Regions from separate parts of the Mitsuaria sp. BK037 genome, predicted to be linked through region 2. Evidence: riboswitches for the same ligand, from Rfam matches in the RefSeq annotation. Region 2 holds a riboswitch; the other holds the start of a gene.
What was found. Region 2 has a riboswitch for cobalamin ahead of FHT37_RS23395 (TonB-dependent siderophore receptor). Riboswitches for the same ligand answer to the same signal wherever they lie in the genome.
Positions count from the first base shown of each region.

Region 1: another riboswitch for cobalamin. It lies ahead of FHT37_RS08970 (TonB-dependent receptor domain-containing protein); the one in region 2 lies ahead of FHT37_RS23395 (TonB-dependent siderophore receptor).

Region 1 is NZ_JACHYS010000001.1:2,167,707-2,179,268, reverse strand. It holds gene FHT37_RS09000 (short-chain fatty acyl-CoA regulator family protein) at 1-1,164, opposite strand, end outside; gene prpC (2-methylcitrate synthase) at 1,449-2,603, shown strand; gene acnD (Fe/S-dependent 2-methylisocitrate dehydratase AcnD) at 2,600-5,302, shown strand; gene prpF (2-methylaconitate cis-trans isomerase PrpF) at 5,299-6,546, shown strand; gene FHT37_RS08980 (oxaloacetate decarboxylase) at 6,629-7,492, shown strand; gene FHT37_RS08975 (hypothetical protein) at 7,653-8,087, shown strand; gene FHT37_RS08970 (TonB-dependent receptor domain-containing protein) at 8,276-10,168, opposite strand; cobalamin riboswitch at 10,238-10,514, opposite strand; gene FHT37_RS08965 (LysR family transcriptional regulator) at 10,613-11,536, opposite strand.
Region 2 is NZ_JACHYS010000004.1:544,150-555,711, reverse strand. It holds gene mutY (A/G-specific adenine glycosylase) at 1-111, opposite strand, end outside; gene mutM (bifunctional DNA-formamidopyrimidine glycosylase/DNA-(apurinic or apyrimidinic site) lyase) at 123-974, opposite strand; gene FHT37_RS23435 (tetratricopeptide repeat protein) at 1,066-2,880, shown strand; gene FHT37_RS23430 (outer membrane lipoprotein LolB) at 2,880-3,464, shown strand; gene ispE (4-(cytidine 5'-diphospho)-2-C-methyl-D-erythritol kinase) at 3,576-4,679, shown strand; tRNA gene FHT37_RS23420 (tRNA-Gln) at 4,718-4,794, shown strand; gene FHT37_RS23415 (ribose-phosphate pyrophosphokinase) at 4,862-5,824, shown strand; gene FHT37_RS23410 (50S ribosomal protein L25/general stress protein Ctc) at 5,942-6,559, shown strand; gene pth (aminoacyl-tRNA hydrolase) at 6,672-7,388, shown strand; gene FHT37_RS23400 (hypothetical protein) at 7,390-7,968, shown strand; cobalamin riboswitch at 7,964-8,231, shown strand; gene FHT37_RS23395 (TonB-dependent siderophore receptor) at 8,339-10,258, shown strand; gene cobU (bifunctional adenosylcobinamide kinase/adenosylcobinamide-phosphate guanylyltransferase) at 10,342-10,968, shown strand; gene FHT37_RS23385 (ABC transporter substrate-binding protein) at 10,965-11,562, shown strand, end outside.

The DNA of each region.
Region 1 (11,562 bases), on a different contig from region 2:
CTCGCAGTGGGCGATCCAGAGATAGCTGCGCCCATCGGGCATCCGCGCCACCTGCGTGAGCACGCGGCCCGGCTGGCCGAAGGCCTCGTAGACGTTCCACAACGGGCAGGTGCCGCCGCTGCGTGAGAAGTGGAAGTCCGTCGCCGACTGCCGCTTCGAGATGTTCCCCGCCCGGTCCACCCGCACGAAGAAGAAGGGCACGCCGCGCGCTTCCCGGCGCTGCAGCGTCGACAGGCGATGGCACACGGTCTCGAAGCTGACGCCGAAGCGCTTGGCCAGCAGCGCGATGTCGTGCCGCAGCGCCTGCGCCGCCGACAGGAACGCGCGGTACGGCAGCACCACCGCGCCAGCGAAGTAGCTCGCCAGCCCGATGCGCGCCAACGCCGCAGCCTCCTTGCTGAAGCTCGCCGAAGCGATCAGGCGGTCCATCTCCGCGCCGCATTCCAGATACGCCAGCTGCGTGGCGAGCTGGAACGCGCGCTGGCCCGGCGACAGCGACGCCGACAGCAGCAGCAGGCGCTGCGCCGGCTCGTAGCGGCGCAGGCGCTCGTCCGCGACGAGCTGCACCTGGATGCGATGGGCGGTGATCAGGTGCGCCTCCAGCCGCTGCGCCAGGTCTTGCTGCGAGAGCGGCGTGATGCCGGCTTCCTCGCCGCCAAGGCCGATCGCCAGCGCCTCCGCCGCGCGGTCCAGCGCGTCCATGTGGTTGTGATGCGCGTAGAAGAAGTCGCGCACCTCCTCGTGCGGCCCCGGTCCCGCCGCGAGCGGCGTGCCGCGCTCGCCGCCATCGAGGTTGCTGACGCGCTGCTCCGCGCCGCGCGCGCGGCCGTGCAGGCGCAGCATCAGCTGCGCCATCGCCGGCATCTGCTGCACCAGCGTGCGCAGCTCCGACTCGGGCACGCCGCCCGGCACCGGTGTCTCGGCGACGATCTCGTGCAGCTGCGCGAAGAGCCGCGCCTCGTCGTCCTCGGAGAAGAACTGCAGGTCGATGCCCAGCGCCGATTGCAGCCGCAGCAGCACCGCGACACTCAACGGGCGCTCGTTGTTCTCGAGCTGGTTCACGTAGCTGGGCGACAGCTTGAGCGCCTGCGCCAGCGCCGCCTGGGTCAGGCCGCGCTGCTCGCGCAGGGTCTTGAGCTTCACGCCGAGGAAGGTTTTGCGCATCGGTTTCGCGTCGGGAGATGGAAGGACGAAGACGGCGGCTGGTGAGCGCGGCCGGCGAGGGCGACTGCTGATCCTGTGATTCGCAAAGTTTGCAGAATGCGCGAATCACCTTCGCATTTCATTGCCAATTCAGCCATTGAGGCCCAGCGAAGTGGCTGCAAAGATTGCGAATGACGCGACTATCCCATGCACCCGTCGACGGGATCAAGGCCTGGACCGTCGCGCCGGTCGATGGCTCGCCGCCACGCCCGCCCGCAGTTCCCCGATCCCCAGGAGGAGACCCCATGAGCGAGACCCTCGCCCCCGCCTTCAAGCCCAAGAAATCCGTCGCGCTGTCCGGCGTCGCGGCCGGCACCACCGCGCTGTGCACCGTCGGCCGCAGCGGCAACGACCTGCACTACCGCGGCTACGACATCGTCGACCTGGCCCAGGCCTGCGAGTTCGAGGAAGTCGCTCACCTGCTGGTGCACGGCAAGCTGCCCAACGCCGCCGAGCTGCGCGCCTACAAGGCCAAGCTCAAGGCGCTGCGCGGCCTGCCGGCCAGCGTCAAGGAGGCGCTGGAGCGCCTGCCCGCCGGCGCCCATCCGATGGATGTGATGCGCACCGGCGTGTCCGCGCTGGGCTGCGTGCTGCCGGAGAAGGACGACCACCCGCTGCCCGGCGCGCGCGACATCGCCGACCGGCTGATGGCCTCGCTGGGCTCGATGCTGCTGTACTGGTTCCACTGGGCGACGCAGGGGCGCCGCATCGAGGTCGAGACCGACGACGAGTCCATCGGCGCGCATTTCCTGCACCTGCTGCACGGTCGCCGGCCCGATGCCGGCTGGGAGCGCGCGATGCACACCTCGCTGATCCTGTACGCGGAGCATGAGTTCAACGCCTCGACCTTCGCCGCGCGCGTCATCGCCGGCACGGGCAGCGACCTGTACTCGGCCGTGGCCGGCGCGATCGGCGCGCTGCGCGGACCCAAGCATGGCGGCGCCAACGAGGTGGCCTTCGAGGTGCAGAAGCGCTACGACTCGCCGGATGAGGCCGAGGCCGACATCCGTCGCCGTGTCCAGGCGCGCGAGGTCGTCATCGGCTTCGGCCATCCGGTCTACACGATCAGCGATCCGCGCAACGAGATCATCAAGCAGGTGGCGCGGCGACTCTCGGTCGAGGCCGGCACGACCAAGATGTTCGACATCGCCGAGCGCCTCGAGCGCGTGATGTGGGAGGTCAAGCGCATGTTCCCCAACCTCGACTGGTTCAGCGCGGTGAGCTATCACCTGATGGGCGTGCCGACGGCGATGTTCACACCGCTGTTCGTGATCGCGCGCACCAGCGGTTGGGCCGCCCATGTGATCGAGCAGCGGCAGGACAACAAGATCATCCGTCCCAGCGCCGTCTACACCGGCCCCGAGGACCAGGCCTTCGTGCCGCTGGCGGCGCGTCAATGAGCCTCGCACCCGCTGCCACGATCACCGCCGCCGCGCCCGTCAATGCCGCCTGGCGTCGACCGCTGCCCGGCACCGACCTGGACTGGTTCGATGCCCGCGCGGCCATCGAGGCGCTGCGCCCCGGCGCCTGGACCCGCATGCCCTACACGGCGCGCGTGCATGCCGAGAACCTGGTGCGCCGCTGCGATCCGGCGCTGCTCGACGCCTGCCTGCTGCAGCTGGCCGACGGCCTGGGCGAGCGCGACTTCCCCTGGTATCCCGCGCGCGTCGTCTGCCATGACATCCTGGGGCAGACCGCGCTGGTGGACCTGGCCGGCCTGCGCGACGCGATCGCGGCGCGCGGCGGCGATCCGTCGCGGGTCAATCCGGTGGTGCCGGTGCAACTGGTCGTCGACCACTCGCTGGCCGTCGAGTGCGGGGGCGACGATCCCGGCGCCTTCCACAAGAACCGCGCCATCGAGGACCGCCGCAACGAGGACCGCTTCCACTTCATCGACTGGTGCCGGCGCGCGTTCCGCAATGTCGAGGTGATCCCGCCGGGGAACGGGATCATGCATCAGATCAACCTGGAGCGGATGTCGCCGGTCGTGCAGGTGGAGCGCGACGCGCGCGGCGGCATCGCCTATCCCGACACCTGCGTCGGCACCGACAGCCACACGCCGCATGTCGACGCGCTGGGCGTGATCGCCGTCGGCGTCGGCGGACTGGAGGCGGAGAACGTGATGCTGGGCCGCGCCTCGTGGATGCGCCTGCCGGAGATCGTTGGCGTCGAGCTCACCGGGCGGCGCCGGCCCGGCATCACCGCCACCGACCTGGTGCTGGCGCTGACCGAGTTCCTGCGTCGCGAGAAGGTCGTCAGCGCCTACCTCGAATGCTTCGGCGACGGCGTCGCCGGGCTGACGCTGGGCGACCGCGCGACGATCGCCAACATGGCGCCCGAGTACGGCGCGACCGCCGCGCTGTTCGCGATCGACGAGCAGACGCTGGCCTACCTGCGCCTGACCGGCCGCGCCGAGGACCAGGTGCGCCTGGTCGAGACCTATGCCAAGGCGGCGGGCCTGTGGTCCGGCGTGGGCGGCACGCTGGACGACGTGGCCTACCGGCGCGTGCTGCGCTTCGACATCGGCGCGGTCGAGCGCGCGCTGGCCGGCCCGTCGAACCCGCATCGCCGCCTGCCGACCGCGATGCTGCGCGAGCGCGGCATCGCGGCGCCCTGGGTGGACGAGCCCGGTCGACTGCCCGACGGGGCGGTGATCATCGCGGCCATCACCAGCTGCACCAACACCAGCAATCCGCGCAACGTCATCGCCGCGGGCCTGCTCGCGCGCAACGCGCGGCGGCAGGGGCTGGTCCGCAAGCCCTGGGTCAAGACCTCGCTGGCGCCCGGCTCGCGCGCGGTGACGCTCTACCTGGAGGATGCCGGCCTGCTGGCGGACCTCGAAGCGCTGGGCTTCGGCGTCGTCGCCTATGCCTGCACCTCGTGCAACGGCATGTCGGGCGCGCTGGACCCGGCGATCGAGCGCGAGATCGTCGAGCGCGACCTCTATGCGACCGCGGTGCTGTCCGGCAATCGCAACTTCGACGGCCGCATCCATCCGCGCGCGCGGCAGGCCTTCCTGGCCTCGCCGCCGCTGGTGGTGGCCTACGCGCTGGCGGGCACGATCCGCTTCGACATCGAGCGCGACGTGCTCGGCGTCGTCGACGGGCGCGAGATCCGCCTGCAGGACCTGTGGCCGGACGACGAGGAGATCGACGCGCTGGTGCGCCGCTGCGTGAAGCCGGCGCAGTTCCGGCGCGTCTACGACCCGATGTTCCCGATCGCGCCGGTCGCGACCGAAGCCAACAAGGTGGCCGGGGCGGCCGGGGCGACAGCGCCGCTCTACGACTGGCGCCCGCGCTCGACCTACATCCGGCGGCCGCCGTACTGGGAGGGCGCGCTGGCGGGCGCGCGCACGCTGCGCGGCCTGCGCGCGCTGGCGGTGCTGCCCGACAACATCACCACCGACCACCTGTCGCCGTCCAATGCGATCGAGGTCGACTCGGCGGCTGGCGAATACCTCGCGCGCATGGGCGTGCCAGTGGAGGACTTCAATGCCTACGCGACCCACCGCGGCGATCACCTGACCGCGCAGCGGGCCACCTTCGCCAACCCGACGCTGTGCAACGAGATGGTCCGCGACGCGTCGGGCGAGGTCATCCCGGGCTCGCTGGCGCGGCTGGAGCCTGACGGCACCGTGATGCGGATGTGGGAGGCGATCGAGACCTACCTGGCGCGCCGCCAGCCGCTGATCGTGATCGCCGGCGCGGACTACGGCCAGGGCTCGTCGCGGGACTGGGCCGCGAAGGGCGTGCGGCTGGCCGGCGTGGAGGCGATCGTGGCGGAGGGCTTCGAACGCATCCACCGCACCAACCTCATCGGCATGGGCGTGCTGCCGCTGGAGTTCCTGCCCGGGACGACGCGGCGCACGCTGGGCATCGACGGCTCGGAGCGTTTCGACGTGCTGGGCGTGCCGGCGCCGCGCACGATGATGACGCTGGTGCTGCATCGCCGTGACGGCGTCCGCACCGAAGTGCCGGTACGCTGCCGGATCGACACCGCCGAGGAGTTGTCGATCCACCAGGCGGGCGGGGTGCTGCAGCGCTTCGCCCAGGACTTCCTCGCGGCCGCGACGCCGCCGATGCGCCACGCAACGACATGAGCTTTCCACCTGCCTTGAAGATCCCCGCCGTCTACCTGCGGGGCGGCACTTCCAAGGGCGTGTTCTTCCGGCTGGAAGACCTGCCCGCCAATTGCCGGCGCCCGGGCGCCGCGCGCGACCGGCTGCTGCTGCGGGTGATCGGCAGCCCCGATCCCTACGGCAAGCAGATCGACGGCCTGGGCGGCGCGAGCTCCAGCACCAGCAAGGTGGTGATCGTGTCGCGCAGCGCGCGGCCCGGTCATGACGTGGACTACCTCTTCGGCCAGGTGGCGATCGACCGGGCGCTGGTGGACTGGTCCGGCAACTGCGGCAACCTGTCGGCGGCCGTCGGGCCGTTCGCCATCGAGGCCGGGCTGATCGACGCGGCGGCGCTGCCGCGCGACGGGCGGGCGACGGTCCGCATCTGGCAGGCCAACATCGGCAAGACCATCGTGGCGCAGGTGCCGATGCAGGACGGGCAGGTGCTGGAGCGCGGCGACTTCGAACTCGACGGCGTGGCTTTTCCGGGCGCGGAGATCGAGCTGGCGTTCCTGGATCCGGGCGAGGAGGGCGACGGTGCCAGTGCTGCTGCCGGTGCCGGTGCCGGTGGGCGGGGCGCGAGCGCGCTGTTTCCCACCGGCCGCGTCGTCGACGAACTGGCGTTGCCCGAGAGCTTGGTCGCCGGCGGCCGTCTGCGCGCGACCCTGATCAACGCTGGCATCCCCACCGTCTTCGTCGACGCGGCGGCCCTCGGCTACACCGGCATCGAGGCACAGGACGCGGTCAACGGCGACGCGGCGGCGCTGCGGCGGCTCGAGGCGATCCGCGCGCACGCGGCGCTGCGTATGGGGCTGATCGGCGCGCTCGATGAGGCCGCCTCCCGTCAGCACACGCCCAAGTTGGCCTTCGTGGCGCCGCCGCAGTCCTATCGCGCGTCGAGCGGCCGGCTCGTCGAGGCCGGCGACATCGACCTGCTGGTGCGGGCGCTGTCGATGGGCCGGCTGCACCACGCGATGATGGGCACGGCCGCCGTGGCCATCGGCGCCGCCGCGGCGATCCCCGGCACCGTCGTGTGCGAAGCGGCCGGCGGCGCGCCGCGCGCGTTGGTGCGCTTCGGTCATCCCTCAGGCACTTTGCGCGTGGGCGCGGAGGCCGCGCTCGTCGATGGCCAATGGCGCGTGACGCGCGCCGTGATGAGCCGCAGCGCGCGCGTGCTGATGGAAGGCGTCGTGCGGGTGCCTGGCGACGTGCTCGCCGGCGCCTGATGCCGGCGTCCCGCAGGCCGGATCGAGACCACCTTCCTTCCCCATTCCCCTTTCCAGCTTTCAGATCGACAAGAGCAGACCCATGACCTCTCCCCGCCAGACCTTGCGCACGCTGGTGCAAGCCCGCCGCGGCGTGCTCGTGCCCGGCGCGTTCAACGCGCTGTCCGCCCGGGTGATCGAGGACCTCGGCTTCGAGGCCCTCTACATCACCGGCGCCGGCGTGACCAACATGTGGTTCGGGCTGCCGGACCAGGGCTTCATGGGCCTGGCCGAGATCGCCGACCACACGGCCCGCATCCGCGACGCGGTGGCGCTGCCGCTGATCGTCGATGCCGACACCGGCTTCGGCAACGCGCTCAACGTGCGGCATGCCGTGCGCACGCTGGAGCGGGCCGGTGCCGACTGCATCCAGCTCGAGGACCAGGTCGCGCCCAAGCGCTGCGGTCACTTCAGCGGCAAGGAGGTGATCCCGACCGAGGAGGCGGTGGGCAAGATCAAGGCGGCGGTCGACGCGCGACGCGACCCGGACCTGATGATCATGGCCCGCACCGACGCCTGCGCGACCTTGGGTTTCGAGGCCGCGGTGGAACGCGCGCTGCGCTTCGCCGAGGCCGGCGCGGACCTGCTGTTCGTCGAGGCGGTGACGACGCCGGATCAGATCCGCGCGCTGCCGGGGCGCCTGCCGGTGCCGCAGCTGATGAACATGGTGATCGGCGGCAGGACGCCGATCACCGATGCGCAGGAGTTGGAGTCGCTCGGCTACGGCGTCGTGCTCTACGCCAACGCGGCGCTGCAGGGCGCGGTGGCGGGCATGCAGAAGGCGCTCGGCGTGCTGAAGGCGCAGCGCCGGATCGACGAAGACCCGGCGCTGGTCGCCCCCTTCGCGGAGCGCCAGCGGCTGGTGGGCAAGCCCGGCTGGGATGAATTGGAGAAGAGGTACAGCTGAGGGCGCTGGTCGCCAATGGCTCTGGTCAGTATCGATGGGGGGAATGACCACCGTCGATCACTTCCCCCCTCAAGACCACATTTCGGAGGAATGACGTTCGCCGGCTCCACGTGGAGACTGCAGGCCATCCATCAGGACTTGGGCAAGAAGGAGCAGTTTCATGACGAGGACGACAAGCGACGAGGGGACGGGCATCGAGGACCTGTCGAGGGCGCTGCGGTTCCCCAGCACGATCTTCGGGGCGATGGCCGACGACGGCCTCGAAGCGCGATGCGAGGATGCGGACTGGCACGAGATGCCGAATGAACTCAGGCGCGTGCTGGCGCATCACGGCGCTTCGGTGGATTACGTGCGGCTGATCCTGAAGCGCGCCGCGCGCTTCGTCCGGCGCCATTCGCTGCGCCTGGCCGGGCCCCCCTGGTTGGACATCACCTGCGTGGAGGATGTCGCCGCCGGGGCGATGTATGTCGTGCCCCTCGACATGAGTCCCAAGCGGTCGCTGGCCTGGGACGAGCGATTTCTCTCCCGCCTCGCCGACCAGGACCTGCTGAAGGGCTTCTTCATGGTCAGCTTCTGCGGCCGCTCGGCGGCCTGAACGACCAGGCCGCATCCAGTCCCGGAGAGTTGCCATGAGCGTGAGCGCCGAAGACTTCCTGTACGTGTCCCGCGCCTTGATGAACAAGGACGGTGAGACTTGGCGACGTGTCGCCGCCAGTCGGGCCTCCGAAGCGCGCATGGACAGCCAGCTCACCGCTGGCGCCCATGCCGCATGGAGGGCCCGGCTCAGAAGCCCTTTATGTCATAGCGCACGCCGACCCAGGCCTGGCGGCCGAGGCCCTGGTAGGCGTAGACCGGCTCGACATCGCGGTCCGCCGCGTTGAGGACCTTGGCCTCCAGGCGCCATTGCGGCAGGAAGCGCCAGCTGGCGCGCAGGTCGAGCAGTGCGTAGCCGCCCAGCGTGGCGCCGATGTCCGGTCGCTTGCCGATGTCGGTCAGCGTCGCCCCCGCGCTCCAGGCGCCGGTGTCGTAATCGACGGAGACACTTTCCTGGTGCGCCGCGCGACGGATCAGCCGCGCGCCTGTGTCGGTGTCCTTCGCATCGAGGAAGTCCACGTTCGCGGCCAGGTTCCAGTTGCCGATGCGGTGCGCGCCGGTCAGCGTCGCGCCGGTGAGCTTGGCCCGGCCGACGTTGGCCGCGCAGCCGAAGGCGAAGTCCGGTGCCGGCGGGCACAGGGCCGGATCGGGGTTGTAGATGATCAGGTCCTTGACCTTGTTGCGATAGACCGTCGCCGACGCGCTGCTCGCGCCGGAGCGCCAGTTCAGGCCGATCTCCGCGCTGCGGCCCTGCTCGGGACGGATGTCGCGGTGGCCGTAGAAGGGGAAGTCGGTGTCGTTGAAGGTCGGCGCGCGGAAGGTCTTGCCAGCCAGCGCCCGCAGCTTCAGCGTCGGACTCAGCGCGATGCTGCCGCCCAGGCTGCCGGTGGTGTTGTCGCCGTAGACCGAGTTCTCGTCGCGGCGCAGGTTGGCCTCCAGGGCGGCCGGGCCGAACAGGCCGCTGTAGCCCGCGATGTAGGCGTTGTTGGTGCGCTTGAGCGTGTCGCTGGTGACGCCGTCCGCCTTTTCCTCGAGGCGCTCGTAGGCCAGCACCAGTTGCTGGTCCGGCGCCAGGCGCAGCGCGTTCTGCCAGGTCGCCTGGTCGCGGGTGGTTTTGAAGCGCGTCGCGTCGGTCAGGCCGCTGACCGAGTCGTCGGTGCCGCGCGCGAACTGCAGCGTCGTCGTCCAGATCGGCGAGAGCGTGCCGCGGTAGTCGAGCGCCGCCTGGCGCGTCTTGAGCCGGTTGCGGAAGTCGCCTTCCGGATGCGCGACGAACTGGTCGTCGAAAGTCGCGCTGTCGTATTGCGCGTTCAGGCGGCTCTGCGTCGCGCTGACGCCGATGTGGTGGCCCTCGGCCGGCGTGAAGCCCAGCCGGGCCGACGCCACCGTGCGGGTGAAGCCGTCCTTGTCCGGGTTGTAGGAGCTGTTGCCGCGGTCGCCGCGGATCGCGGTCGTGCCGTCACTGGTGTCGCGGCTGAGGCTGGCTGCGTAGTCGAAACCGGCCCGCGCGCCGCTGACCGAGACGTCGCCCTGGCGCGAGCCGTATTCGCCCACGGCCGCACCGGCACGCAGGTCCAGCGGGCCCTGGCCCTGCCGGGTGACGATCTGGATCACGCCGCCGACCGCATCGGCGCCGTACAGGCCGGAGGCCGGACCGCGCAGGACCTCGATGCGCTCGATGTTGGCCAGGCTCATGGCCTCGAAGGACACCTGGCCCAGCGTCGCCGAGCCGACCCGCACGCCGTCGATCATCACGACCGTGGCGCTGGTGTTGGCGCCGCGCAGAAAGTAGCCCGCCGTCTGGCCGGGACCGCCGTTGGCCGCCAGCTGCAGGCCGGCGTAGCGGCGCAGCACGTCGGCGACGCTGCCGGCGCCGCTGTCGCGCAGGGTGTCGGCGTCGATGAGCACGACGTCCGCGACGCTGCGGCTCAGCGGCTGCGCCTCACGGGTGCCGATGACGATGACCGGGTCGAGCGAGGACTGCGCGACGGCGACGGAGGGGACGGTGGACAGGACCGGTGCGGCGATCAGCGCGGCACGGGCAACGGCGCGCAGCGCGGCGCGGGGACGGGAGGCTTGCATGTCGGAATCACAAAGCGGCGGCAGACGGCCGCTTCCCCGCGGCCGCATGCGGAATGGACCCATCACGGGGCGATGGGTCCGCCTGTTGGCCGGTATCCGGGCTGTCGGAAGAACGAACCCGTGGTGCCTTCCCGGACGACCGTCCAGTGGATCCAGCCACGAGTCGCGCGCCGCTGGGGCCGATGCCATCGGGGGGCGACGGCGTCGGCCGGGGCGCGCCTTCCGCTTACCGTTGCGGGGGCAGCTCAGGTTGGGGCCGTGGCCGCGGGCGGGCGACCCTTCCTGATTCCCGTTGAACTGCGCCGGCGGAGGGCCGGGCGCGAGCACCAACGGGCGGCATCATAGCGGCGGCCCCGTGGCGCCGATGCCGCATCCGGGCCTGACCACGGGGCGGGGCGCTCGGCACGCCGCCGGCCTCACCGGCCTCACCGGTTCGGCGCGCGCTCACAACAGGCTCACGCCGCCCAGGTTCACCAGCGAGGTCTCGCGCATGATCCGCACGAAATCGGCCAGGAAGGGCTTGGCCGCCAGCCGCCCGGTGCTCACCGCGTAGAGCCGGCCGGTCAGGCCCGATGGCCCGATGCGCTGGCGCGCCACGTAGCCCCGCGCCAGGTAGCCCTCGACCGCCCACAGCGGCAGTGCCGCGAAGCCGCGCCCGCTCGCGACCAGCTGCAGCATCGCCACCGTCAGCTCGCTGGTGCGGCGTGGCGGCGTCACGCCGGCGGGCTTGAGCACGCTGCGCACCAGGTCCAGCATCTCGTCGGGCACCGGGTAATGGATGTAGGCCTGCGCGGCGAAGTCCTCGGCCTCCAGCCAGGGCTTGGCCAGCAGCGGGTGCCCCTTGGGCAGCAGCGCCACGATCTCGAAGCTGAACAGCGGATGCACCGCGACGCCCGCTTCCTCCGCGTCCACGTCCGAGACGATCGCCAACTCGGCGCGGTCCTGGTGCAGCAGCCCCACCGGATCGGCCTGGAAGCCCGACACGATGTCGAGCTCGACCTCCGGCCAGCGCTCACGGAAGGCATCCATCGCCGGCATCAGCCAGTCGAAGCAGGTGTGGCACTCGACCGCGATCCGCAGCTGTCCGGCCGATCCCTCGACCAGCTTGCGCACGTCGCGGTCGGCCTCGTCGATCTGCGGCAGCACCAGCTCGGCGAGCTTGAGCAGCCGCTGCCCCGCCACGCCGAAGCTCAGCGGCGAGGACTTGCGCTCGAAGAGCTCGGTGCCGTAATGGTCCTCCAGCCCCTTGAGCTGGTGCGACAGCGCCGACTGCGTGAGGTTCAGCAGCTGGGCCGCGCGCGAGAGGTTGCCCGCCTCGCGCAGGGCCAGCAGCGTGCGTAGGTGGCGCAGCTCCAGAGGTGTTTGCATGAGCGAACCTAATGACGAAGACGAAA
Region 2 (11,562 bases):
GGCGAAGTCGCCTCGCAGCGCCGCCACGCGGGCGTCCAGGTCGGCATCGGAGATCGGGGAGTCGGGCGTCGTTCTCAAGGCTTGCGTCTTGGCTGGCGTTCTGGCGCTCATCGCTCTGGCGTTCATCGCTTCTGGCAGACCGGGCAGAAGAAGGTCGAGCGCTGTCCCTGCACGATGCGCCGGATCGGCGTGCCGCAGGCGCGGCAGCGTTCGCCCTCGCGGCCATAGACGCGCGCCTGCATCTGGAAGCTGCCCGCCACGCCGTGCGCATCCTTGAAGTCCCGCAGCGTGCTGCCGCCGGCCTCGAGCGCCTCGCCCAGCACCTGCCGCAGCGCCGCCGCCAGCTTGGCGGCGCGCGGCCGGCTCAGCTTGCCCGCCGCCAGGCGCGGATCGACGCCGGCCAGGAACAGCGCTTCGCACGCATAGATGTTGCCCGCGCCGACGACCACGTCACCGGCCAGGATCGCCTGCTTCACCGCGACGCGCCGGCCGCGGAAACCGTCATGCAGGTAGGGGCCGTGGAATTCGATGTCGAAGGGCTCCAGCCCGATCCGGGCCAGCAGCTTGGCGGCCGGCTCGACGGTCAGTCCGTCCGACCAGACCACCGCGCCGAAGCGCCGCGGATCGGTCAGGCGCAGCACGCCGCGGTCGGTGACCAGTTCGAAGTGGTCGTGCGGCCCCGCGGCGGGGGGCTGCTCGCGGAAGGCCAGCGAGCCCGACATGCCCAGGTGTAGCAACAGGCCGCCGCCGCTCTCGTCCGGATGGCCGGGCTGCTCGGCCGTCGCCACCAGCGGCAGCCAGATGTACTTGCCGCGGCGCTGGGCCTCGCCGACCCGGCGCCCCACCAGCCGTTCCGCCGCCACGCCCAGCGGCCAGCGCAGTGGTTTTCCCAGCCGCACGTCCAGCACGCGCGCGCCGGCGATGGCCGGCGCAAAACTTCGTCGTGTAACTTCAACTTCCGGTAACTCGGGCATCCCGGAATCATAGGCGCGGCGCCCGCGCCGCTTCCCTAGAATGGTCCGCGGCTTGCCCGTCAGGCCTTCCCGCCCAGTTCAGGAGTTCCTCATGCCCGCCCTCGTGCGCCACCGCTGGTGGCTCCCAGCCGCCCTCGCCCTGAGCTGCGCCGCCCACGCCCAGACCCAGCCCCCGCAAGCGCCGGCCGCGGCCGACGCGCCCGCCTCCGCCGCCTCGGCGCCGGTCGTCAATTCCGACCTCGACGCGCCGATGTTCTACCAGTTGCTGATCGGCGAGCTAGAGCTCCAGGGCGGCCAGGCCGGCGTCGCCTACCAGGTGCTGCTCGACGCCGCCCGCCGCAGCAATGACGAGGAACTGTTCCGCCGCGTGGTCCAGATCGCGCTGCAGTCGCGCGCCGGCGACCAGGCCGCCATCGCCGCCCGCGCCTGGCGCGAGGCGCTGCCGACTTCGCTGGAGGCGCACCGCACGCAGATCCAGTTGCTCGCGCTGCTGAACCGCCCGGCCGAGATCCCGCCGGTGCTGCGCTCGCTGCTGGCGCTGACGCCGGCCGACGGCCGCGGCGCGCTGATCGCGGCGCTGCCGGCGCTGTTCCAGCGCAGCCCGGAACCGGCGCGCGTGCTGGAGGCCTTCGAGCCGCTGCTGCGCGAGACCGCCGCGAAGCCGGAGACGCGTTTCTCGTCGCTGCTGGTGCTGGCCCAGCTCGCCAAGAACGCGGACCGCTACGAGACCGCGCTGATCCACGTCCGCGCCGCCGCCAAGGACTTCCCCGAGCGCGAGGAACCGCTGCTGATGGCGCTGGAGCTGCTGCCGCGCCGCCCCGAGGCCGAGGCGCTGGTCACCGCCGAGCTGCAGGCCAAACCCGACAAGCAGGCGCTGCGCCTGGCCTACGCCCGCGCGCTGGCGCGGGCCCAGCGGCCCGGCGACGCCGCGCGGGAGTTCCGCGTGCTGACGCAGGAGTCGCCCGAGGATGCGTCCCACTGGCTGGCGCTCGGCGCGCTGGAGCTGGACCTGCAGCATCCCGACGCGGCCGAGACCGCGCTGCAGCGCTACCTGAAGCTGGTGGACAAGCCCGGCGGCGACTCGTCCTCGCTGGCCGAGCGCGCGATCGCGGCGGCCGGCCTGGACAAGGCCGACAAGGAAGCCCGCCAGCAGGGCCAGTTGCTGCTGGCGCAGGCCGCGGAGATGCGCGGCGACTTCAAGACCGCCGAGAAGCGCCTGGCCGGCATCGAGGCCGCGCCGGGCAACCTGGACATCGCCTACCGCCGCGCCTCGCTGCTGGCGCGCCAGGGCCGGCTCGACGAGGGCCGCGAACTGCTGCGGCAACTGCCCGCCGACCGCGACCAGGACCGCCGCGCCCGCGTGCTGGCCGAATCCCAGCTGCTGCGCGAAAACAAGCAGTGGCAGGCCGCCTACGACCTGCTCGGCCAGGCGATCAAGCAGTCGCCCGAGGATGCGGACCTGATCTACGAGCAGTCGATGATGGCCGAGAAGCTCGGCCGGGCGCAGGAGATGGAAGCGCTGCTGCAGAAGGTCATCCAGCTCAAGCCGCAGCACTACCACGCGTACAACGCCCTGGGTTACTCGCTGGCCGATCGCAACGAGCGGCTGCAGGAGGCGCGCGACCTGATCTCCAAGGCGCTGAGCTTCGCGCCGGGCGAGCCCTTCATCGTCGACAGCATGGGCTGGGTGGAATTCCGCCTCGGCCGGCTGGGCGAGGCCGAGCGGCTGCTGCGCCAGGCCTACGGCTCGCGCCCGGACGCGGAGATCGCCGCCCACCTCGGCGAGGTGCTCTGGGCCGCCGGCCAGCAGGACGAGGCGCGCCGCGTCCTCGCCGATGCCGCCAGACGCGATCCGCGCAACGAGGCGCTGCAGTCGGTGATGCAACGCCTGCAGGTCCGTCCCTGATGCGGCGGCGGCAATTCCACCTCGGCGCGCTGGCCGTTCTCGGGGCGACGGCGCTCGCCGGTTGCAGCTCGGTGCCCCGGGCCTCGGGCGCGGACGCCGCCGCGCTGGCGCAGGCGCCCCGCCTGACCGGCAAGTTCGGGCTGATCGTGCCGGCCGGCCCCGGTGGCCAGCCGCGCGGGCAGAACGTCAACGCCAGCTTCGAGCTGCTCGGCGATCCCCGCCGCGGCCAGCTCGAAATGAGCACGCCGATGGGCAGCCTGGTCGCGCGGGTGTCGTGGCAGCCGGGCTCCGCCTGGGTCAAGACGCCCGACGGCGACCGCGCCTACGACGACATCGACGCGCTGACGCAGGAGCTGCTCGGCGAGGCGCTGCCCGTGCGGGCCCTGTTCGACTGGCTGCGCGGGCGGCCCTGGCCGCAGGCGCCGTCGCGGGCGGCGGACGGCACCGGCTTCCAGCAACTGGGCTGGCAGGTGGACCTGCGCCGCTTTGGCGACCAGCTGATCTCCGCCCAGCGCCTCAACCCGAATGGATCCGAACCGCTGGCGACGCTGCGCCTGAAACTCGACGCGCCCGTCAGCCCTTGATATCCCGGCGTGGCGCCGGGGTATTTTTCGAGCACTTTTCACGAGGGAATCGCGCGCGGCTCGTTAATCGCACGCACGGCCCCTGAATACTCGGCGGCATACTGCGCCGCCATGTCGACGCCCATGATCCCGATTTCCACCGCCGCGCCCTTGAAGGCGCTCTACGACGTGCCGGCGCCGGCCAAGCTCAACCTGTTCCTGCACGTGGTGGGCAAGCGGGCGGACGGCTATCACCTGCTGCAGTCGCTGTTCGTGCTGGTCGACTGGGCCGACACGCTGCACTTCGAGCGCCGCGAGGACGGCGCGCTGCGCCGCCACGACCGCGGCGACGCGCTGCCGGCGGACGACCTCTGCCTGCGCGCCGCGCGCGCGCTGCAGCAGGCCAGCGGCTGCGCCTTCGGCGCCGACATCCACATCGAGAAGCGCCTGCCCTCGGGCGCGGGCATGGGCGGCGGATCCTCGGATGCCGCCAGCACGCTGCTGGCGCTGAACCGGCTGTGGGGGCTGAACTGGTCGCGTCGGCAGCTGTTGCCGATCGCGCTCCAGCTGGGTGCGGACGTGCCGTTCTTCGTCGGCGGGCGCAATGCCTTCGTCGAAGGCATTGGCGAGGTCCTCACCCCGGTGGCGGTGCCCGAGTTGCGCCTGGCGGTGGTCAAACCCGCGGTCAGCATCGGCACCAAGGAAATTTTTTCGAGCCCGCTGTTGCAAAGGTCGGAAAGCGTGGCTATAGTAGCGGGCTTTCCTGCAGCGAACGGCAGACGCAGCGAAGATAGTCTGGTTACCCCGGTAGCGGATTTTCCAAGCGACGAAGCCAATAGCTCGGGTGAACGCAAAGGCAATATCTGCCGCGATCACCAAACGCAAGAAATACCCGTGCAGCAGTTGTACGAAGGTTGGGGCAGAAATGATCTGCAACCGCCCGCGGAAGCTGCCAGTCACGAAGTATCGACAGCGCTTGAATGGTTGCAAACCCGCTACGAAAATTCTCGGATGACGGGTTCAGGCAGTGCGGTTTTTGCTATAGTTCGGCCCTCGCGAATTGCAACGCAAACAGCAGTGCAAAACGCGGTGCAGGAAAAGGACACGGTCACCGGCCTGGAGAGCAATCTCAAGGCGACACCGGAAGGTGAGTTCCAGGAACTCCCGGACGGTTGGGTCGGAAGGATGTGTCGCAGTCTGTCGGTCCACCCTTTGCGGGGCTGGGCGGAAGACTGAAGGTTGTAGGGTGTTGTTCCTCGAACAATGTCCTGTGTAGGGGAGTCGCCAAGTTGGTTAAGGCATCGGATTTTGATTCCGACATGCGAGGGTTCGAGTCCTTCCTCCCCTGCCAAATTCTCAGTTTCAATCCGGGACCCGCTGGGTTGGCCACCGGGCCATAAATCTAAGGATGGCCCGTCGTGCTGCTCAATACCGTCCTCTTCACGGGTAACGCTAACCCGTCCCTCTCCAAGGAAATCGCCTCGCATCTGGGCCTCGAGCTCGGCAAGGCCGTGGTCGGTCGTTTTTCCGACGGTGAAGTGACGGTCGAGATCCAGCAGAACGTCCGCGCCCGCGACGTGTTCGTGATCCAGCCCACCTGCGCGCCCACGAACGAGAACCTGATGGAGCTGCTGATCATGGTCGATGCGTTGAAGCGCGCCAGCGCGCGCCGCATCACCGCCGTGATCCCCTACTTCGGTTATGCCCGCCAGGACCGCCGCCCGCGGTCGACGCGCGTGCCCATCTCGGCCAAGGTCGTGGCCAACCTGCTGGAGACCGTCGGCGTCGAGCGCGTCCTGACCATGGACCTGCACGCGGACCAGATCCAAGGCTTCTTCGACATCCCGGTCGACAACATCTACGCCTCGCCGGTGCTGCTGTCGGACCTGAAGGCCCGCAACTACAGCGACCTGGTGGTGGTCAGCCCCGACGTCGGCGGCGTGGTGCGCGCCCGCGCGCTGGCCAAGCAGCTGGGCTGCGACCTGGCCATCATCGACAAGCGCCGTCCGGCGGCCAACGTCTCGGAAGTGATGCACGTCATCGGCGAGATCGACGGCCGCAACTGCGTGATCATGGACGACATGATCGACACCGCCGGCACGCTGGTGAAGGCCGCGGAGGTCCTGAAGGATCGCGGCGCCAAGAGCGTCTTCGCCTACTGCACCCATCCCATCCTGTCGGGTCCGGCGATCGAGCGCATCGCCGGCTCCCACCTGGACGAAGTCGTCATCAGCAACACGATCCCGTTGTCGGAAGCCGCCAAGGCCTGCGGCAAGATCCGCCAGCTGTCCGTTGCCTTCCTGTTCGCCGAAACCATCCGCCGCATTTCGGACGGTGAATCGGTGACCTCCCTCTTCAGCGAGCAGAACAACAACTTCTGATCGCGTTGCCAGTTCCGGCCGCTGTTCGCGAGGACAGCGGCCGTTTCGTGAAGGTGCCTGGTCGCGGGGCCTTCAACCGGAGCGCCATGGGGGTGCTCCGTCAATTTGGAGTCAGATATGAAATTCGTCGCTTTCGAGCGTAAGCAGCAGGGGACCGGAGCGAGCCGCCGCCTGCGTTTCGCCGGCAAGGTGCCCGGCATCGTCTACGGTGCTGGCGAGCCGGCCCTGGTCGAACTGGACCACAACGCGCTGTACCACGCCATGAAGAAGGAAGCTTTCCACAGCTCCATCCTCGACATGGAAGTGGACGGCAAGACCACGCAAGTGCTGCTGCGTGACTTCCAGATGCACCCGTACAAGCAGCAAGTGCTGCACGTGGACTTCCAGCGCGTCGACGCCACGACCCGCATCACCAAGAAGGTGCCGCTGCACTTCGTCGGTGAAGCCGAGTCGCCGGCCGTCAAGACCGACAAGGGCACCGTGAACCACGTGCTGACCCAGCTGGAAATCACCTGCCTGGCGCAACAGCTGCCCGAGTTCATCGAAGTGGACCTGAGCAACCTGACGATGGGTCACTCGATCCATGTGAACGACCTGAAGCTGGCCGATCACATCAAGGTCGTCACCCACGGCAAGCCGAACCCGGTCGTCGCCACCCCGGTGCCCCCGGTCGTGGAAGAGATCGTGGTGGCCGCCGCTCCGGCCGCGGACGACAAGAAAAAGAAGAAGAAGTAATTTCTTCCTCTGCGACGGGCATGCAGCCGACGAGGCGCGTGTCCATCGCCCCGAAGAAGGCCCCGCTTGCGGGGCCTTCTGCATTTGGGCTCGACGCTGATAATTCCTCCCCATGATTCGTCTCTTTGTCGGCCTGGGCAATCCCGGCCCGGAATATGAGGACACCCGGCACAACGCCGGGTTCTGGTGGATCGACGCGCTGGCGCGCGGCCTCAAGGTCACGCCGCAGCTGGACACCAAGTACTTCGGCCTGGTGGCGCGCGTCAACGATGCGCCGGGCGCCGCCGGTCCGATCTGGCTGCTGCAGCCGATGACCTACATGAATCTCTCCGGCAAGTCGGTGGCGGCGCTGGCGCGCTTCTTCAAGATCGCGCCGGAGGAGATCCTGGCGATCCACGACGAGCTCGAGATCGCGCCGGGCGAGCTCAAGCTCAAGCAGGGCGGCGGCAACGCCGGCCACAACGGCCTGAAGGACATGCAGGCCCAGTTGGGCAGCGCGAACTTCTGGCGCCTGCGGCTGGGCATCGGCCACCCGGGCCACAAGGGCGAGGTCGCCGGTTATGTGCTGCGCAAGCCGCCGCTGGCGGAGCGCCAGGCGGTGGAGGACAGCATCGCCAAGTCCTTCGAGGCCTTCAAGCTGATGACCGCCGGCGACATGGCCAAGGCCGTGGCGCTGCTGCATGCCAAGCCGCCCAGACCCAAGCCGCCCCGCCCCGCCCACCTGCCGCCGAAACCTGGCGTCCCACCGACGGGGGCGTCGGCCGCCGCCACGCCGGCGACGTCCACTCCCCCCGTGCCCGATCCCGTTCCCCCGACCTCCGGAGCCTGACATGCCGACGCGCGCCCCCTCGATCCTGATGACTGTTGTGCTGGTCCTCATGTTCGGCGCGGCGCACGCGCAGCCCGAGAGCGCCAAGCCCAAGCCCGCGCAGGAACGCACCTTCGGCTACTACCGCTGCGGCCCGCAGGGCCTGGACCTGCGCGACAGCCCCTGCCCCGAAGGCCCGTCGCAGGCGCTGGACCTGCCGCAGGACCGCGTCGATCCGAAGGAGGCCGCCGCCGCCCGAAAGCGCGCCGCCGACGAGTCCCGCGAGCTCGCAACGCGGCAGCGCGAACGCGAACGCCTCGCGGGGCAATCGCCCGCACCCGCCGCCGCCGGCATCGATGGCTCGATCGAGCCCCGGCCCCCGAAGGCGTCGACGCGCCCCTCCAAGCCCGCCGATCCGAAGAAGCCCAAGCCCAAGGATCCGAAGCAGCCGCCCAAGAAGAAGCCCAAGCTGCCGAAGTCGCCCGACCCGTCGCTGCCGCCCAAGCCGACGACCAAGCCCGGCAAGAAGGCGCCCGCGATGGTCGGCGATGGCGCGCTCCAGCCACTGCCCAGACGCGGCGAGGCGGAAACACCTCGCTAGAATGCGCGCCGTTGGTGCTCGCGCGGACATTGCGTCCGTGCAGTTAAACGGGAATCAGGAAGCGGGCGCATCGCCGATGCGCGAGCCAACCTGAGCTGTCCCCGCAACGGTAAGTGGCCGCCGGCCGCGCGCCCCGGATCCTGACGAAGGACCCGGCACGCCGCCGGCACTGCCTGTCCCCATGTCCACTGGCGCGTCCGCGCTGGGAAGGACACAGGCAGCGGCCACCAGCCCGGATACCGGCCAACAGGTGGTGCCCGCCAGCCGATCCCGACCCGCCCGCTGGCGGATCGACGACGCAGCCGGCGGCATCGTTCCTCAGACGTCCTGCGGGTGAGCAGGGCCCTGAACCCGTCGTTGGTCCGTTCTCATGCTTCCGTTCGTTTCGCGCGCGCGCGCCGGTGCCCGCTCGCTGCTCGCCTTCACGCCGCTGGCGCTCGCCGCCACGGCCTTCGCGCAGTCCGCGCCCCCCTCCACCCCGGACGTTTCCTCGGCAGACGCCACCGCTCCCGCGAGCCGGCTCGACGAGGTCACCGTCACCGGCTCGCGCAGCCCGATGCGGCTGGGCGACATCGCCGCCGACCTCACCGTCATCAACCGCGACACCATCGAGCGCCAGGGCTTCGGCAACGTCGCCGCGCTGCTGCGCAACGTCGCCGGCCTGCAGATGACCAACAACGGCGGGCCGGGCAACACCACCTCCGTCTTCATCCGTGGCGCCGAGACCCGCCACACCGTCGTCCTGATCGATGGCGTGCGCATCGACGGCCAGTCCACCGGCGGCGCGCGCTGGGAGAACCTGCCGGTCTCGCTGATCGATCGCGTCGAGGTGCTCAAGGGCCCGGCCAGCGCGCTGTACGGCTCCGACGCCATCGGCGGCGTGGTGCAGATCTTCACGCGCCAGGGCAGCGGCCGGCCGCAGCTGGACCTGGGCGTCGGCGGCGGCAACCTTGGCCAGGTCAAGGCCGACGTCTCGCTGCTGGGCGGCAATGCGGACTTCGACTACGCCGGCTCGCTGGCCGTCGACCGCGGCACCGGCTTCAACGCCTACGGCCTCACGACCAGCAGGAGCTTCAATGCCGACAAGGACGGCTGGCGCAACTACAACGGCAGCCTGCGCCTGGGCGGCCGCATCGCCGAGGGCCAGCGCCTGGAGCTGCTCGGCCTGAAGAGCCGCAGCGACGTCGGCTACGACGCCGGCAAGAACGCCGACGACCGCGGCATCACCGAATCCATCGCCGCCAAGCTCAGCCTGAAGTCGGTCTGGTCGCAGGCGCTGTCGACGCAGCTCTCCGTCGGCCAGTCCGAAGAGAACTACGAGACGCGCCCCAGCGCCCCCTACCTGACCAGAACCCGCATCCGCAGCGCTTCGCTGCTGGGCTTCTACCAGATCAATGCCGCGCACCAGCTCAATGGCGTGCTGGAGCGGCGCGAGGACCGCCTCGTCAACGCCGACCTGGTCGGCGGCGGCGCCGGCACGCGCAGCCAGAACGCGGTCGGCCTGAGCTACCTCGGCACGCTGGGCGCGCTGAGCCTGCAGGCGCACGGCCGCCACGACGACGACAGCGAGTTCGGCGGCATCGACACCGGCAGCCTGGCGGCCGGCTACCGGCTCGGTGGCGGCTGGCGGGTGACGGCCTCGGCCGGCAACGCCTTCCGCGCGCCGACGCTGTTCCACCGCGGCAGCGTCTACGGCCCGGACACCAGCCGGGGCTTCCCGGAACTGCGGCCGGAACGCGGCCACAACCGCGAGGCCGGCCTGGCCTGGACCCAGGGCGACCTGGACTTCGCCATCACCACCTTCCGCAACCGCGTCAGCGACCTGATCGCCTTCGGCGCCGCGGGCAGCTGCCGCTCCACGACCGGCTGCTACACCAACGTCGCGCGCGCGATGCTCAAGGGCACCAGCCTGAAGGGCGGCGCGACCCTGGGCGCGGTCAAGCTCAGCGCCACCGCCGACTTCCTCGACCCGACCGACGCCAACACCGGCCGCCAGCTGCAGCGCCGCGCCAAGCGCTTCGGCACGCTGCGCGCCGAGACGACGCTGCGCGCCTGGACGCTGGGCGCGAACCTGGTCGGTTCCGGTGAGCGCTTCGACGACGCCGCCAACAAGACCCGGCTCGGCGGCTACGGCCTGCTCAACCTGGACGCGCAGTTCGCGTTCGCCAAGGACTGGCGCCTGCAGCTGAACGTCGACAACGCGTTCAACCGCCAGTACCAGACGGCGAACTTCTACAACCAGGCGGGCCGGACCTGGTTCGTGATGCTGCGCTACGCGCCGACGCTGTGAGCGCTGCCCGCCTCGACTCCCGTCCCCCACCGCGCGGACCCTCGCGGTAAGGTCCGCACTTCCCCTTCGCCCCGGAGCCCCGGATGCCTGCTCATCACCTGATCGTCGGCGGCCAGCGCAGCGGCAAGTCGCGCCATGCGGAGCGCCTCGCGCTGCGCTGGGCGCGCACGCCGGGCCATCGGGTCACGGTGGTCGCGACCGCCGAGGCCCATGACGACGAGATGCGCGAGCGCATCGCCCGCCACCGCGCCGACCGGCCGGCCGGCTTCGACACCGTCGAGGCGCCGCTGCAACTGTGCGAGGCGCTGCGGGCGGCGGCATCGCCCCAGCGGCTGCTGGTCGTCGACTGCCTGACGCTGTGGCTCACCAACTGGCTGATGCCGATGGCCGGCGCGCCGCGCCTGGACGACTGGCGCGCCGAATGCGCCGAACTGCGGCGCCTGCTGCCGACGCTGGCCTCGCCGGTGATCTTCGTGTCCAACGAGGTCGGATGGGGCGTGATGCCGATGGGCCGCGAGGTGCGCGCCTACGTGGACGAACTGGGCCGGCTCAACCAGCAGGTCGCGCGGCAGTGCGGCGAGCTGACGCTGATGGTGGCCGGTCAACCGTGGACGCGTCCGGTCGCGCCGCTCGACGAGGACCAGGACGACAACGAGGCGGCCGCCCGCGGGCGCGTCGACGCCACGGACAACGAGGAGAACAAGCGATGAAGTCGATGGGACCCCTGCGCCGCGCCGAGGACGCGCCGGCGCTGCGCCGCAACGCGCGGTCGTGGCGGGCGGTGGCCCGGACCGCACTGTCGCTGGCCACACTGGTGCTGACCGCGACTGCGGCGGTCGCCGCGCCGATCACGATCCAGGACGACCGCGGTCACACGGTGACCTTGCCGGACGTGCCGCGGCGCATCGTCAGCCTGCTGCCTTCGCTGACCGAGACCATCTGCGAGCTGGGCGATTGCGCCAAGGTCGTGGGCGTCGACCGCTTCTCCAACTTCCCCGCCAGCGTGCAGAAGCTGCCCCGGCTCGGTGGCCTGGACGACACCAGCATCGAGGCCCTGGTCGCCCTCAAGCCCGACGTCGTCGTGGCCGGCGTTTCGGCGCGCGTCATTGATCGCCTGGAAGGCCTGGGTCTGCGCGTCGTGGCGCTGGAACCCAAGAGCATGAACGACGTCCAGCGGGTGCTGGGCAAGATGGGCCGTCTCCTGGGGAAGGAGGACGACGCGCGCCGCCTGTGGAACCGGGTCGACGGCCACATCGCGCAGAGCGCCGCCACGCTGCCGCCGGCCGCGCGCGGGCTGAGCGTCT